Regions from separate parts of the Streptomyces sp. NPDC050504 genome, predicted to be linked through region 1. Evidence: riboswitches for the same ligand, from Rfam matches in the RefSeq annotation. Region 1 holds a riboswitch; the other holds the start of a gene.
What was found. Region 1 has a riboswitch for cyclic di-AMP ahead of ACIBNE_RS06455 (transglycosylase family protein). Riboswitches for the same ligand answer to the same signal wherever they lie in the genome.

Region 1 (7,522 bases):
CGCAGGGAGGTCCAGGAGGGCAGGTCCGCGCTCTCCGCCCAGTCCGGCGGCGAGGAGCAGTGGGCCGCGATGATGCTCCAGCAGCGCGGGGTCGCCCCTGGCCAGCTGAACGGCGCGGTGCGCGAGCAGGTCCAGCTGGCGAAGCTGGCGCAGGCGCTCGGCGCGGACCTCCAGACGCCGCAGGGCCAGCAGAAGGTGGGCGACGCGCTCGCCGCGGCGTCCAAGGCGCTCGACATCGACGTGAACCCCAGGTACGGCGCCTGGGACGACCAGAAGATCCAGCTGGGCGACTACCGGGCGCCGTGGATCGCGCGGTCCGGCAAGGCGTAGGTTTCGGGGCGTGAACCCCGAAACGCATCCCGCCCCCGCCGTCACCGCCGCCCGCATCGTCCTGCTCACCTCCAGCCACCGGGTCGCGCCCGGACTGCTGTCCTGGCCGGCCTGGCGGACGCTGCGCGCGGCGGACCTCGTGCTGTGCGCGGACGCGGAGCACCCGCAGCTGCCGTACCTCGTGGAGGCGGGCGTCGCGGTCGAGGTCGCGGCGCCCGGTGCGCGGGAGCTGGTGGACGCGGCGGGCGACGACCGGACCGTCGTCGTCCTCGTCGGCGGCGAGGGCGACCGGGCCCTCACGGACGGCCTGGCGCGGCTCGCGGGCTCGGGCCGCGAGCGGATGCCCGAACTGGAGCTCTTGCCCGGCTCGTACGACCTGCCGGGCGCGCGGCTGCTCGACCTCGTGGAGGTCATGGACCGCATCAGGGAGGCCTGCCCCTGGTCCTCCCAGCGCACCCACAAGGACCTCGCGAAGTACGGGATCGAGGAGGCGTACGAACTCGTCGAGGCGATCGAGGAGGGGGACCGGGAGTCGCTGCGGGAGGAGCTGGGCGACGTCCTGCTCCAGGTCGTCTTCCACGCCAGGATCGCGCAGGAGCACGCGGAGGAGCCGTTCTCCGTGGACGACGTCGCGGCGACGATCGTGGAGAAGCTGATCCACCGGCATCCGCACGTCTTCGGCGACGAGACCGCGCGGACGCCGGAGGACGTGAAGGCGCACTGGCTGCGGACGAAGGCGATCGAGAAGCAGCGGGATTCGGTGACGGACGGGGTGCCGCTGGCCCAGCCGGGGCTCGCCCTGGCCGCGAAGCTCGCGGGGCGGGCGCGGACAGCGGGCCTTGAGGTCCCGCTTCCCGAGGGCGAAGGGGTGGGGTACGCCCTGCTGCGCCTGGCGGCGGGGGCGGAGGCGGAGGGCACGGACCCGGAGGCGGCGCTGAGGGCCGCCGCGCGGGCCTACCGGGACGCGATCAGAGCGGCGGAGTAGGGGGTACGGGTCGGTTCCCGGGGGTCCCCGCGCCCCTTCAGGGGCGCGGGGAACTGCGCGAGGGTGGGGCACACGCCGCGCGTACGGGCAACGGCACCCGCAAGGGGCGGTACCCCTCCTCCGCCGGATACGGTCAAGAGCGTGTCCGAGAACCATCCGTCCCCCGCCCCGGAACTCTTCACCTGGGAGTTCGCCACCGACCCCTACCCCGCGTACGCCTGGCTCCGCCAACACTCCCCGGTGCACCGCACCACCCTCCCCAGCGGCGTCGACGCCTGGCTCGTGACCCGTTACGCGGACGCCCGCCAGGCCCTCGCGGACCAGCGGCTCTCCAAGAACCCGGCCCACCACGACGAGCCCTCGCACGCCCGGGGCAAGACGGGCATCCCGGGGGAGCGCGGCGCCGGTCTGATGACGCACCTGCTGAACATCGACCCGCCGGACCACACCCGGCTGCGCCGCCTCGTCTCGAAGGCGTTCACGCCCCGTACCGTCGCGGAATTCGAGCCCCGCGTGCAGGAGTTGGCCGACCGCCTGATCGACGCCTTCGAGGCGAAGGGCGAGGCCGACCTCATCCACGACTTCGCGTTCCCGCTCCCCATCTACGCGATCTGCGACCTGCTGGGCGTCCCGCGCGAGGACCAGGACGACTTCCGCGACTGGGCGGGCATGATGATCCGGCACGCCGGAGGCCCGCGCGGCGGCGTCGCCCGTTCCGTCAAGAAGATCCGCGCGTACCTCGCCGAACTGATCCACAAGAAGCGGGCGGCCCTCGGCGACGACCTGATCTCGGACCTCATCCGCGCGTCCGACCACGGCGAGCACCTCACCGAGAACGAGGCCGCCGCGATGGCCTTCGTGATCCTGTTCGCCGGCTTCGAGACGACCATCAACCTGATCGGCAACGGCGTCTACGCCCTGCTGCGCAACCCGGAGCAGCGCGCCCTCCTCCAGGACTCCCTCGCGCGCGGCGAGAGCGACCTGCTCGCCACCGGCGTCGAGGAACTGCTGCGCTACGACGGCCCGGTGGAGCTGGCGACCTGGCGGTTCGCCACCGAGGCGCTGACGCTCGGGGGCGCGGAGATCGCCGCGGGCGACCCCGTGCTCGTCGTGCTCGCCGCCGCCGACCGCGACCCTGAGCGCTTCCCCGACCCGGACGCGCTGGACCTCGCGCGGCGCGACAACCAGCACCTGGGGTACGGGCACGGCATCCACTACTGCCTGGGCGCCCCGCTCGCCCGCCTCGAAGGCCAGACCGCGCTCGCGACGCTCCTGGGGCGCCTTCCCGACCTGCGGCTCGCGGTGGATCCGGCCGATCTGCGGTGGCGCGGCGGCCTCATCATGCGCGGACTGCGGACGCTCCCGGTGGAGTTCACGCCGCCTCAGAAGTGACGGTCCGTCACTTCTGTGACTTTCGCGTTATCCCGGCTGCATCGACTTGTGACAGGAGTTCGAATGCCGCTACGTTCGCCGTTCGGCTCATCCGTCACGCGAAAGGCCAACCGCATGCGCTCCGGGAACGGTAAACACCGTCGCCCCCGACAAGCCCCCGCCATAGTCGTCGCGGCCGGGGTCACGGGCTCAGCCATCGCCATTCCGCTGCTCGGCGCGTCCGGCGCGAACGCGGCGGACGCCGACACCTGGAACAGGGTCGCCGAGTGCGAGAGCGGAGGCGCCTGGAGCGCCGACTTCGGCAACGGCCTCTACGGAGGGCTCCAGTTCTCCCAGGCGACCTGGGCGAAGTACGGCGGCACGGCGTACGCCGAGCGCCCCGACCTCGCCAGCCGCTCGCAGCAGATCGCGGTCGCCGAGAAGGTGGTGGCCGCCGAGGGCCCGATGGCGTGGCCCGGCTGCGCGGTCATCTCGGGGCTGAAGAAGGGCGACCGCACGGACCCCGGGGTGGACCCCGGCGCGACCCCGGCCCCGACGACGCCCGCCAAGCCCGCCGAGCGGTCCGAGGAGGCACCGGCGAAGCCGGGCGAGGCGCCGAAGCCGACCGGCTCGAAGGCCGCCGAGCCGCCCGCGGCCCCCGCCGACGAACCGGCCGCTGGCAAGCACCGGGGCAGTCCGAGCCCGGAGGAGCCGCCCGCGGCGCCCGACGCGGCGCAGGACGGGCGCTCCACGGACCCCAAGGCCTCCCGGGGCTCGTCGGGCCGTCACGCGGCGCCCACGACGCCCGCAGCCCCGAAGGACTCGGCCGCGCCGACCAATCCGGATGCGACGGACATTCCGCCCGTAACGTCCGTGCCGGGCGAGGGTGACGGCTCGGCACCTGACGCGGGGTCGGGCGGGGAGGCCCCGGCGCCCGCCGACGGCGAGTACACCGTGCGCCCCGGCGACAACCTCTGGAGCATCGCGGACGAGCACCGGGTGCCCGGCGGCTGGCCCGCGCTGTACGAGGCGAACCGCGCCGAGCTCGGAACCGATCCGGACCTCATCCTCCCTGGCCAGAACCTGGAATTGGGCAAGGAAGCCGCCAAGAAATAACCGGGAATGTCCCAGTTCGCGCAAGTGAGACATGAGTCTCTCCGCCCCAACTGGCGCGTCCCGCCCGGCGGCTCCGTCCGCATCGCCCCTCACCTGCGGAAACGGGAGTTCCCCGAGGGCAAGTAGGGGTGTTAAGTCCCCGATGTTCCTCTTTGAACATCGGGGACTCATGTGATTACGGTCTTAACCGCTCGCCACTGCGGGCCCCGTCGACCGGTACGCCAAATCCTGCCGCCGGTCGGAGGGAACAGTCGACGCGTCATGCGCCGTAGGCAGGAGCGGGGGACCCAAGGTAAGCGCCGGCCCCGCCCGTTGAGGGTGGACCGGCTTGGGGTGAAGCCGCGCGCTAGGTCGCGCGGCCGGGCAATTCTTCATCGGCCCGAACCCGACAGCTCACCTCGTCGGCGTCGGTGAGGAGCACTCTCATGCTGCGTAAGTCCAAGGGCAAGCACCGTCGTCCCTCCAAGGCCGTCCGCGTCGCCACGCTGGCCGGCGTCACCGGTGCCGCCGTCGCCGCCCCGCTGATGGCCGCGGGCTCGGCGTCGGCCGCCACCTCCGCCGAGTGGGACCGCGTCGCACAGTGCGAGTCCGGCGGCAACTGGTCGATCAACACCGGCAACGGCTACTACGGCGGCCTGCAGTTCTCGCCGTCCACCTGGGCCGCGTACGGCGGCACGGCGTACGCGCCCAACGCCCACCAGGCGTCGAAGTCCCAGCAGATCCGCATCGCCGAGAAGGTCCTCGCGGGCCAGGGCAAGGGTGCGTGGCCGAGCTGCGGCGTCGGCCTGTCGCGCGCCTCGTACGACGGCGGCGGCTCCTCCGAGCAGCGCCAGCAGCCGCAGAAGCAGCAGCGCCAGCAGTCCACCCAGCAGAAGTCGCAGCCGCAGAAGCAGCAGACGCAGCAGCGCTCCCAGAAGTCCGAGCAGCGCTCGGACCGCTCGGTGCGCCCGTCCGCGCCGACGAAGGTGCTCAAGGGCGACGGCGAGTACAAGGTGAAGCCGGGCGACACGCTCAGCAAGATCGCCAAGGCGCACGGGGTGAAGGGCGGCTGGAAGGCCCTCTTCGACCTGAACAAGGACGTCGTCCGCGACGCGGACGTCATCTACGTGGGTCAGCAGCTCCACCTCCGCTGACCCCTCCGGAGCGACCCCGGCCCCGGCGCGCCTTCCCCCGAGCGCGCCGGGCCGGGGTCTTCCGCTGCCCGGGGCGTCCTCGGTTACCCATCGGTACAAGGTGTGACGTTTGTCCCGGGACAGGCCCATTCGGCACCGTTTTCATCCCAGGACCCGGGCACCGGCTGGCCGATGCCCCGGAGCCGGTTAGGCTCTTGTCGCAAGGCCAAAGAGACCCTGCACTTCAAGCGTCACATCCCAGAAGGAGATGCTCGTGCCGTCCATCGACGTCGTCGTAGCCCGGGAAATCCTGGACTCCCGAGGCAACCCCACGGTCGAGGTCGAGGTCGGCCTCGACGACGGCAGCACCGGTCGTGCCGCCGTCCCGTCCGGCGCCTCCACGGGCGCCTTCGAGGCCATCGAGCTTCGTGACGGCGACCCCAACCGCTACCAGGGCAAGGGTGTCGAGAAGGCCGTCCTCGCCGTCATCGAGCAGATCGGCCCGGAGCTCGTCGGCTACGACGCCACCGAGCAGCGCCTGATCGACCAGGCCATGTTCGACCTGGACGCCACCGACAACAAGGGCTCGCTGGGCGCCAACGCCATCCTCGGCGTCTCCCTCGCCGTGGCGCACGCCGCCTCCGAGGCCAGCGACCTCCCGCTGTTCCGCTACCTGGGCGGCCCGAACGCGCACCTGCTGCCCGTCCCGATGATGAACATCCTGAACGGCGGGTCCCACGCGGACTCCAACGTCGACATCCAGGAGTTCATGATCGCCCCGATCGGCGCGGAGTCCTTCTCCGAGGCGCTGCGCTGGGGCACCGAGGTCTACCACACCCTCAAGAAGGTACTGAAGGGCAAGGGCCTGTCCACCGGCCTCGGCGACGAGGGCGGCTTCGCCCCGAACCTGGACTCCAACCGCGCCGCGCTCGACCTCATCCTGGAGGCCATCAAGCAGGCCGGTTACGTCCCCGGCGAGCAGATCGCGCTCGCGCTCGACGTCGCCGCGTCCGAGTTCTACAAGGACGGCAAGTACGAGTTCGAGGGCAAGTCCCGCTCGGCCGCCGAGATGACCGAGTACTACGAGGAGCTCGTCGCGGCGTACCCGCTCGTCTCCATCGAGGACCCGCTCTTCGAGGACGACTGGGCCGGCTGGAACGTCATCACCGAGAAGCTGGGCGACAAGGTCCAGCTCGTCGGCGACGACCTCTTCGTCACCAACCCGGAGCGCCTGGCCCGCGGCATCGAGGAGAAGTCGGCCAACGCCCTCCTCGTCAAGGTCAACCAGATCGGTTCGCTGACCGAGACCCTGGACGCCGTCGAGCTGGCCCAGCGCAACGGCTTCAAGTGCATGATGTCGCACCGCTCCGGCGAGACCGAGGACGTCACCATCGCCGACCTGGCCGTCGCCACCAACTGCGGCCAGATCAAGACCGGCGCCCCGGCCCGCTCCGAGCGCGTCGCCAAGTACAACCAGCTGCTGCGCATCGAGGAGATCCTCGACGACGCCGCGGTCTACGCGGGCCGCTCGGCGTTCCCGCGCTTCAAGGGCTGACACCCCTAGTTACACACGTCCCCGCACCCGGTCCCGTACCGTGTGCGGGGACGTTCGTACGTGAAGAGCCTGTGTCTGAACCCGGGCCGGGCGCGCGCCGCCTGGCACGCACGCTCCAGACGACGCACGCTGATCCGACCCGGGTTCAGACACAGGCTCTAAGGGAAGGCGGCACACATGGCCCGGGATCGGTTCTCCACCGCGACCAGGCTGAAGGCCCTGGGCTCGCAGACCGCCGCCCGCGTCTACCGCTCCCAGAGCCGCCGCCAGGCCCGCCGCTCGCGCCTCACCGGCCGCGCCGCCTTCCTCGCGCTGGTCGTCTGCTCGCTGATCGTCGCGCTCGCGTACCCCATGCGGCAGTACGTGTCCCAGCGCGGCGAGATCGCCGAGCAGGAGGACCGGGTCGCCGAGGCCGAGCGGCGCACCGAGGAGCTGCGCGACGAGAAGGCGCGGCTCCAGGACGACGCGTACGTCCGCCGCCTGGCGCGCCGGCACCTCCACTACGTGCTCCCCGGCGAGACCGGCTTCACCATGTACGACCCCGAGGCCCAGGAGGAGCGCCGCAGCGACGACGCGACGGCCGACCGCCCCTGGTACTCCAACGTCTTCGACGGCATCGACACCGCAGACCGCAAGTAGGAACAGCAGAGCTAGGACACATGCAGACGCCTCCGCCCTCCACCGAGTCCGCCCCGCCCACCGAGCGCGACATCGCCGCGTTCCAGGAGCAGCTGGGCCGCCCGCCGCGCGGCCTGCGGGCCATCGCGCACCGCTGCCCCTGCGGGAACCCCGACGTGGTCGAGACCGCGCCGCGCCTCCCCGACGGCACGCCCTTCCCGACGACGTACTACCTGACCTGCCCGCGCGCCGCCTCCGCGATCGGCACGCTGGAGGCCAACGGCGTCATGAAGGAGATGAGCGAGCGCCTCCAGAGCGACCCCGAGCTGGCCGCCGCCTACCGCAAGGCGCACGAGGACTACATCGCGCGCCGCGACGCCATCGAGGTCCTGGAGGGCTTCCCGAGCGCGGGCGGCATGCCGGACCGGGTGAAGT
Region 2 (7,522 bases), on a different contig from region 1:
CGCTCCAGGGCCTGTGGCAGATCCCGATCTCCACCTCGGGCGGCCGTCGCAGCGCGGCCCGCGAACGGGTCGCCGACGTGCTCGGCAGGCTGCCCGAACAGCTCACCGTCCGCACGGGGGTCCTCGTCACCCGGGTCGTCCTCGACGAGGAGGGCGCGGCGACCGGCGTCGAGTACGTCGACCTGCCGCACGCCTACCGCGCCGACCCCGGCTTCGAGGGCGGCGAACTGCCCGAACCCGTCCGCGTGCTCGCCTCCCGCGAGGTGATCCTCTCCGCGGGCGCGTTCAACACCCCGCAGCTGCTGATGCTCTCCGGCATCGGGCCGCGCGAGGAGCTGGAACGGCACTCCATTCCCGTACGGATCGACAGCCCCGGGGTCGGCGCGGGCCTCCAGGACCGCTACGAGGTGGGGATCGTCAGCCAGATGGTCAAGGAGTTCCCGATCGTCAAGGACTGCACGTTCCACGCCCCCGAGCCGGGCGCCGAGCCCGACCGCTGCTACCGGGAGTGGCAGCGGGGCAAGGGGCTCTACACCACCAACGGCAACGTCATCGGCATCAGCCGCAAGTCCAGTCCCGAGCTGGACGCCCCCGACCTCTTCATCTTCGGCTTCCCGGCCGACTTCCGGGGCTACTACCCGGGCTACTCCAAGGACTCGCTGCGCCACAAGGACCGGTTCACCTGGGCGATCCTCAAGTCCCGCACCCACAACACCGGAGGCCGGGTGCGGCTGCGCTCGGCCGACCCGCGCGACACCCCGCTGATCAACTTCCACCACTTCGCCGAGGGCACCGACAAGGACGGCGTCGACCTCGACGCGATGGCCGGGGCGGTGGAGTTCGTACGGGAGATGAACCGCGAGGCGGGCGAGGTCGTCACCGGCGAGCTGTGGCCGGGCGAGCACGTGCGCGGCAAGGACGCCGTGCGCCGCTTCGTCCAGGACGAGGCCTGGGGGCACCACGCCTCGTGCAGCTGCCGGATGGGCCGCGCCGACGACCCCGCGGCGGTCGTCGACAGCGCCTTCCGGGTGCGCGGAGCCAAACGTCTGCGCATCGTGGACGCATCGGTCTTCCCGCGCATCCCCGGATTCTTCATCGCCGCGCCGCTCTACATGATCAGCGAAAAGGCCAGTGACGTGATCCTCGCCGACGCATCGGCCGCCACCCCGCGCACCACTTCCCGAAGGGGTACCTCATGAACTACCGGACCTCCCTGCCGTGGCGGATCGTCACGGGCGTCGCCGAGTACCTCGACCGCCGCATCGGCTGGGACAAGCTCCCCCTGCCGCTCGGCCTGGCCACCCTGCTCGGCCTGCGCGTCAGGCTCCGCCAGGAGAACCTGCACGACACCAACAAGATCCCGGCGGTCAACGTCCCCGAGCCCGCGCCGCCCGTCGAGTCGAACAAGGTCAACCGCACGTCGGACGGCAGCTACAACGACCTCGACAACCCGCGCATGGGCATGGCGGGCACCCGCTTCGGCCGGAACGTCCCGCTGGACAAGGTCCCGCCGGTCACCCCTGAGGACGTGCTCTCCACGCCGAACCCGCGCGAGGTCTCGCGCGCGCTGCTCACCCGCAAGGAGTTCATCGCGGCCGAGTCCGTGAACTCGCTGGTCGCGGCCTGGCTCCAGTTCATGATCCGCGACTGGTTCAGCCACGGCACCAGCCCGGCCGACCGCCCCTGGACCGTACCGCTCCTGGAGGACGACCCCTGGCCCGAGCGACCCATGCAGATCATGCGGACCCCCGACGACCCGACCCGGGACCCGCACGCGCCCGCCGGCACCCCCGACACCCGGATCAACGTCTTCTCGCACTGGTGGGACGCCTCGCAGATCTACGGCAACAGCGACGAGGAACTGCGCGCCCTGCGCACCGGCGAGCACGGCAAGCTGCACCTGTGGGACGACGAGCGGATGCCGTTCCCCTCCGACCCGGCCCGCGACCCCTCCCGCATCCCCGGCTTCTGGCTCGGCCTGGCCCTGCTCCAGTCGCTCTTCACCCGCGAGCACAACGCGATCTGCGACCGCCTCCACCAGGCGTACCCGAACTGGAACGACGAGGAGGTCTTCCAGCGCGCCCGGCTGGTCAATGCCGCCCTGCTCGCCAAGATCCACACCGTGGAGTGGACCCCCGCCGTCATCAGCCACCCGACCACCGTCACCGCGCTGCGCACCAACTGGTGGGGGCTCGCGGGCGAGCGGGTGCACAACCTCTTCGGCCGGATCAGCGACAGCGAGGTCGTCAGCGGCATCCCCGGCGCGAAGCACGACCACTACGGCATCCCGTACGCGCTCACCGAGGAGTTCGTCGCGGTCTACCGCATGCACCCGCTGGTGCGCGACGACTGGAAGCTGCGCGGCGCGAGCGACAACGAGACGCTGCGCGACTGTTCGTTCCGCGACATCGCGGGACCCGAGGCGCTGAAGGTCCTGGAGAGCATCTCCACGACCGACCTGCTCTACAGCTTCGGCACGCTGCACCCCGGGCTCGTCACGATGCACAACTTCCCGAAGTTCCTCCAGGAGTACGAGCGCCCCGACGGCCACCTCCAGGACCTGGCGGCCACCGACATCCTGCGCTCGCGCGAACTCGGCGTGCCCCGCTACAACGAATTCCGCCGGCTGCTGCGGCTGAAGCCCGCGGCGACCTTCGACGAGCTGACCGACAACCCCGAATGGGCCAAGGAGATCAAGCGGCTCTACGGCGGCGACGTGGAGAAGGTCGACCTCACCGTCGGCATGTTCGCCGAGAAGCTGCCGCGCGGCTTCGCCTTCAGCGACACCGCGTTCCGCATCTTCATCCTGATGGCGTCGCGCAGGCTCAACAGCGACCGGTTCTTCACCGACCACTACACCCCCGAGGTGTATTCGAAGGCCGGACTCGACTGGATCGACGACAACACGATGGTGACCGTGCTGCTGCGGCACCACCCCGAACTGCGCGCCGCGCTCGCGGGCAAGACGAACGCCTTCGTGCCCTGGAACGTCGCGGGCCGGGAGTGAGCCCGTCGGCAGCGGGCCCGTCGGCAGCGGGCCCGCCGGCCGGGAACGGAGCGGCGGGACAGGAGAGGCGGGAGGAGAGCGGATGACTGCGGGAGACCGCGCGGATCTCGTACTGGAGGGCGGCGGCGTCCGGGGACTCGGCTCGGCGGGAGCGGTGATCAGCCTCCTGGAGGACGGCTACAGCTTCCCGCGCGCCGCCGGGACCTCGGTGGGCGCCATCGCGGCGGCCTTCGTCGCCGCGGGCGTCGGCGCCAAGGAGCTGCGGGCGATCATGGACAGGCTGGACCTGGCCCGGATCCCCGACCGGGCGCCGCCCGGGATACCGCTGCTCAGCGAGGGCGTGTCGCTGCTCACCGGGCGCGGTGCCTACCGGGGCGAGTGGATCAAGGAGTGGCTGACCGAGGAGCTGGCCGACCTCGGCGTGGAGACCTTCGGCGACCTGCGGTACGACGACCCGGGCGCATCGGCCGACCTGCCGCTCGACCAGCGCTACAAGCTGGTCGTGATGGTCACCGACGTCACCCACGGGCGGCTGCTGCGGCTGCCCTGGGACTACCGGCGCTACGGCCTGGACCCGGACGAGCAGTCGGTCGCGGAAGCGGTGCGCTGCTCGCTGTCCATCCCGTTCTACTTCCAGCCCTGCACGCTGACCGACCGGGCCACGGGCGAGGAGTCCGTCATCGTCGACGGCGGCGTGCTGTCCAACTTCGCGGTGGAGATCTTCGACCGTACGGACGGCGAGGAGGCGCGCTGGCCCACCTTCGGCGTACGGATCCTGCCGGACCTGCCCGCGGGGATCGCCGAGCTCTTCCCCGCGCTGGCCGTGGTGATGTCGCCGCCGCTGAAGCTGGTGCAGCAGGTGGTGGCGACCGCACTGGTGGGCCGCGACCAGACGCAGCTGGAGCGGCCGGGCGTGCGCGACAGGACGATCACGGTGCAGTGCGCCGGGGTCGGCATCACGGACTTCCAGCTCGGGGACGAGGGGCGGGAGGCCGTGGTCGACGAGGGCAGGAAGGCGGCCGCGGAGTTCCTGCGGCGGCGGAGGGAGGAAAACTGAGGAGGGCCGAGGAGGGCTGCGTACGGCTGAGGAGGGCCGAGTACGGCTGAAGAGGCCTCCGCGCCGGGCGGGATGTCCGGATTAGGAGAATGCGCACGCATGTCTCCGGGGCCGTGAGCTGGATCATAGGCGTGACCGTGCGTCGCGACGTACAGAAGTAAATTCCTTTCCGAATCCGGGAATTGGACGCCCGTATTCGACAGAGGGTGACGAGAATCCATGCCGATCAAGAGGCATGGATTCTCGTGTTTCCCGAGTGGCTTGTTCCGGTGGAGCCGGGTCGATTACGGTCACCGTCAATCCGGGTGGACCGCCGAATCCTGCCACCTCCCGGAATCCGCACCCATCCACGTGTGGCAGGAGCGGGGGACCCAGGCAGTACGCCGAGACACCTCGGCTCGGGGTGAAGCCGCGCAGCAGCGCGGCCGGGCATCTCCAGCCCGAACCCGACAGCTCACCTCGCAGGCGCCGGAGAGGAATTCGCCATGCCCGCGAAGGGTAAGCACCGCCGTCCGAAGTCGAATCCCGTCTCCCGCGGCATGGTCGTCGCAGGGACCGGCGGCGCCGCACTGGCGCTGCCGCTGTTCGCCGCCACCGGCGCGAACGCCGCTCAGAAGGCGGCGCCCGCCGCCGCTCCCGCCGCGTCCGTCGCCGCTTCCGCCCAGACCTCCGCCCATGCCTCCGTCCAGGTCGCGGTCAAGGCCGCGCCGCAGGCCGCGCCCGCGCAGGCGGCGCCGGCCACCACCACCTACTCCGTGCGGACCGGCGACCACCTCTCGAAGATCGCCGACGAGCACCGCCTGGCGGGCGGCTGGCAGAAGCTGTACGCGGACAACCGCGCGACCGTCGGCGACGACCCCGGGTTCATCCTGCCCGGCATGAAGCTGACCCTCGGCGGCAAGGCGAAGGGCGGCGCGGCGGCGGAGTCCCGCGAGGCCGCGCCGCGCGCCGAGCGCTCGCACAAGGAGCAGGTGCCGAAGGCGTCGTACTCCTCGGGCGACCAGGGCTCGTCGGAGTCCTCCGGCGACCGCGGTTCGTCGAACGACCGGGGCTCGTCCTCCGGCGAGGAGCGCGGCCGGGAGTCCGGCGGTTCCGGGCGCGTCAGCGGCGGCGGCTTCACCACCCCCGTCTCCGGCGCCAACGTCACCACCCAGTACCGCGCGTCGGGCTCCAGCTGGTCCAGCGGCTACCACACGGGCGTGGACTTCGCGGCCTCGTCCGGCACCACCGTCAGGGCCGTGGGCGCGGGCACCGTCGTCTCGGCCGGCTGGTCCGGCGCGTACGGCAACGAGGTCGTCATCCGCCACACGGACGGCACCTACTCCCAGTACGCGCACCTGTCCTCGCTCGGCGTCTCCTCCGGGCAGGACGTCGACGGCGGCGACCGGATCGGCTACTCGGGCTCCACCGGAAACTCCACCGGACCGCACCTCCACTTCGAGATCCGCACCGGCCCCGGCTACGGCTCGGACATCGACCCGGTCTCCTACCTCCGGAGCCACGGCGTCTCGCTCTGACCCGCCGGCCCCTCGGAGCGCCCGGCCGGGCACCTCGCGGTCCGCGCGGCGCCCCCGTCCCGCCCCCGCCCCTCCCCGGGCAGGGGCGGGGGCGGGGGCGCCGCGCGCATTCGCGCTTATTCCGGCTTTACCAAAAACTGACCGGGTGGGCTATGTCACCCCACGTCAACCCCTTATTACGGTCGCGTAAGTCACAATCGGACAGGCAGGATGTTCGTTTGTGGCAGACGATTCGAGATTCAATAACAGTGGCGCCATCGGGTCGTACGCGGCTGTCGGCGACAGCTTCACCGAGGGCGTCGGAGACCCCGGCCCCGACGGAACCTTCGTCGGCTGGGCCGACCGGCTCGCCGTCCTCCTCGCCGACCAGCTCCCCGAACACGCCTTCCACTACGCCAACCTTGCCGTCCGCGGCAGGCTCCTCGACCAGATCGTCGAGGAACAGGTCCCGCGCGCCAAGGAACTCGCCCCCGACCTGGTGACCTTCTGCGCGGGCGGCAACGACATCATCCGCCCCGGCACCGACCCGGACGAGGTCGCCGAGCGCTTCGAGCGTGCCGTCGCCGACCTGGCCTCCTCGGTCGGCACGGTCATGGTGACCACCGGCTTCGACACCCGGGGCGTGGCCCTGCTGCGCCATCTGCGCGGCAAGATCGCCACGTACAACGGCCACGTGCGGGCCATCGCGGACCGCTACGGCTGCCCGGTGCTCGACCTGTGGTCCCTCAAGTCCGTCCAGGACCGGCGCGCCTGGGACGACGACCGGCTGCACCTCTCGGCCGAGGGCCACACCCGGGTCGCGCTGCGCGCGGGACAGGTGCTCGGCCTGGAGGTCCCGGCCGACCCCGACCAGGAGTGGCCCCCGCTGCCGCCGCGCGGCACCCTCGAAGTGCGGCGCGACGACATCCACTGGGCGCGCGAGTACCTGGTGCCGTGGATCGGGCGACGGCTGCGCGGCGAGTCCTCGGGCGACCACGTCGAGGCCAAGGGCGACGTCGACCCGTACGAACTCAAGTCGCTGATCGAGCCGCGCGTCTGACGGACGGGTCGGGCAGCCGGACGGCTGCCCCCGCCCCCGCCCCTCTCGCCCCCGCCGTCGGTATCCGCTCCAGGACCCCGCCCGCGAACGCGTCGTACAGCGGCAGCGACTCCAGGTGGACGTACCCGATGTGGCAGTCGCAGACGGCCAGCGGGCAGGCGCGCGGCCGCAGCGCGGCGCGGTACGACCCGTCGTAGAGGTTGCCCAGCTCCGCCCGGACGAAGTGGCAGCGCCGCACCGTGCCGTCGCCGTCCACCGAGACGACGGACTCGCCGGTGCGGCACGGCAGCCCCGCCGAGCGGTGCGGAACGCGGCTGTAGGGGAACAGCGGGTCGATCCCGGTCCAGACCTCGGCCTCCGCGTCTGTGTAGGTGTGGCCTTCGGCGGCGTTGACCCACAGGTAGACGTGCGCCGGGAGGTCCGCGCGCAGTCGGCGGGCGTGCTCCAGGTGCTCGGCGAGGCCGACGACGCCGACGCTGAACCGGATCCCGCGCGCGGCGAGGTCGCGGCACTTCGCCAGGAACCTGTCGTACGGCGTCTGACCCGGGTGGTACGTGCACCACAGCGCGACCGTCTCTGGATCGGCGTCCGCGAGCCAGTCCGTGCGGCAGCTGAGGTTCGTCTGGATGGCCACCCGGCGGACGTGCGGCAGCCGCGAGAGCTCGGCCAGCGCGCGCCGGTACCAGGAGCGCACCAGGCCCTCGCCCCACGGGGTGAACAGCACCGACAGCCGGTCGTCCGTCTGCTCGGCCGCCCAGCCCGCGAACCGCTCCAGCGCGGCCCGGTCGGCGCGCAACTGCTCGCGGCTGTCGCGCCGCTTGGCGAACGGGCAGTACGGACAGTCGTAGTCGCAGGAGGCCAGCGGCCCCCGGTAGAGAACGGTCAGGTCCACGCGGGCCTCA

Region 2: it holds a riboswitch for cyclic di-AMP, as region 1 does, so the genes downstream of both, ACIBNE_RS01830 (peptidoglycan DD-metalloendopeptidase family protein) here and ACIBNE_RS06455 (transglycosylase family protein) in region 1, are expected to answer to the same signal.

The regions. Positions count from the first base shown of each region.
Region 1 is NZ_JBITHO010000002.1:110,405-117,926, reverse strand. It holds gene ACIBNE_RS06475 (SurA N-terminal domain-containing protein) at 1-330, shown strand, start outside; gene ACIBNE_RS06470 (nucleoside triphosphate pyrophosphohydrolase) at 341-1,315, shown strand; gene ACIBNE_RS06465 (cytochrome P450) at 1,457-2,707, shown strand; gene ACIBNE_RS06460 (transglycosylase family protein) at 2,822-3,802, shown strand; cyclic di-AMP (ydaO/yuaA leader) riboswitch at 4,057-4,224, shown strand; gene ACIBNE_RS06455 (transglycosylase family protein) at 4,228-4,935, shown strand; gene eno (phosphopyruvate hydratase) at 5,183-6,469, shown strand; gene ACIBNE_RS06445 (septum formation initiator family protein) at 6,647-7,108, shown strand; gene ACIBNE_RS06440 (DUF501 domain-containing protein) at 7,129-7,522, shown strand, end outside.
Region 2 is NZ_JBITHO010000001.1:419,677-427,198, forward strand. It holds gene ACIBNE_RS01815 (GMC family oxidoreductase) at 1-1,199, shown strand, start outside; gene ACIBNE_RS01820 (peroxidase family protein) at 1,196-3,007, shown strand; gene ACIBNE_RS01825 (patatin-like phospholipase family protein) at 3,090-4,064, shown strand; cyclic di-AMP (ydaO/yuaA leader) riboswitch at 4,366-4,545, shown strand; gene ACIBNE_RS01830 (peptidoglycan DD-metalloendopeptidase family protein) at 4,550-5,581, shown strand; gene ACIBNE_RS01835 (SGNH/GDSL hydrolase family protein) at 5,802-6,620, shown strand; gene ACIBNE_RS01840 (STM4011 family radical SAM protein) at 6,592-7,512, opposite strand; gene ACIBNE_RS01845 (STM4012 family radical SAM protein) at 7,520-7,522, opposite strand, start outside.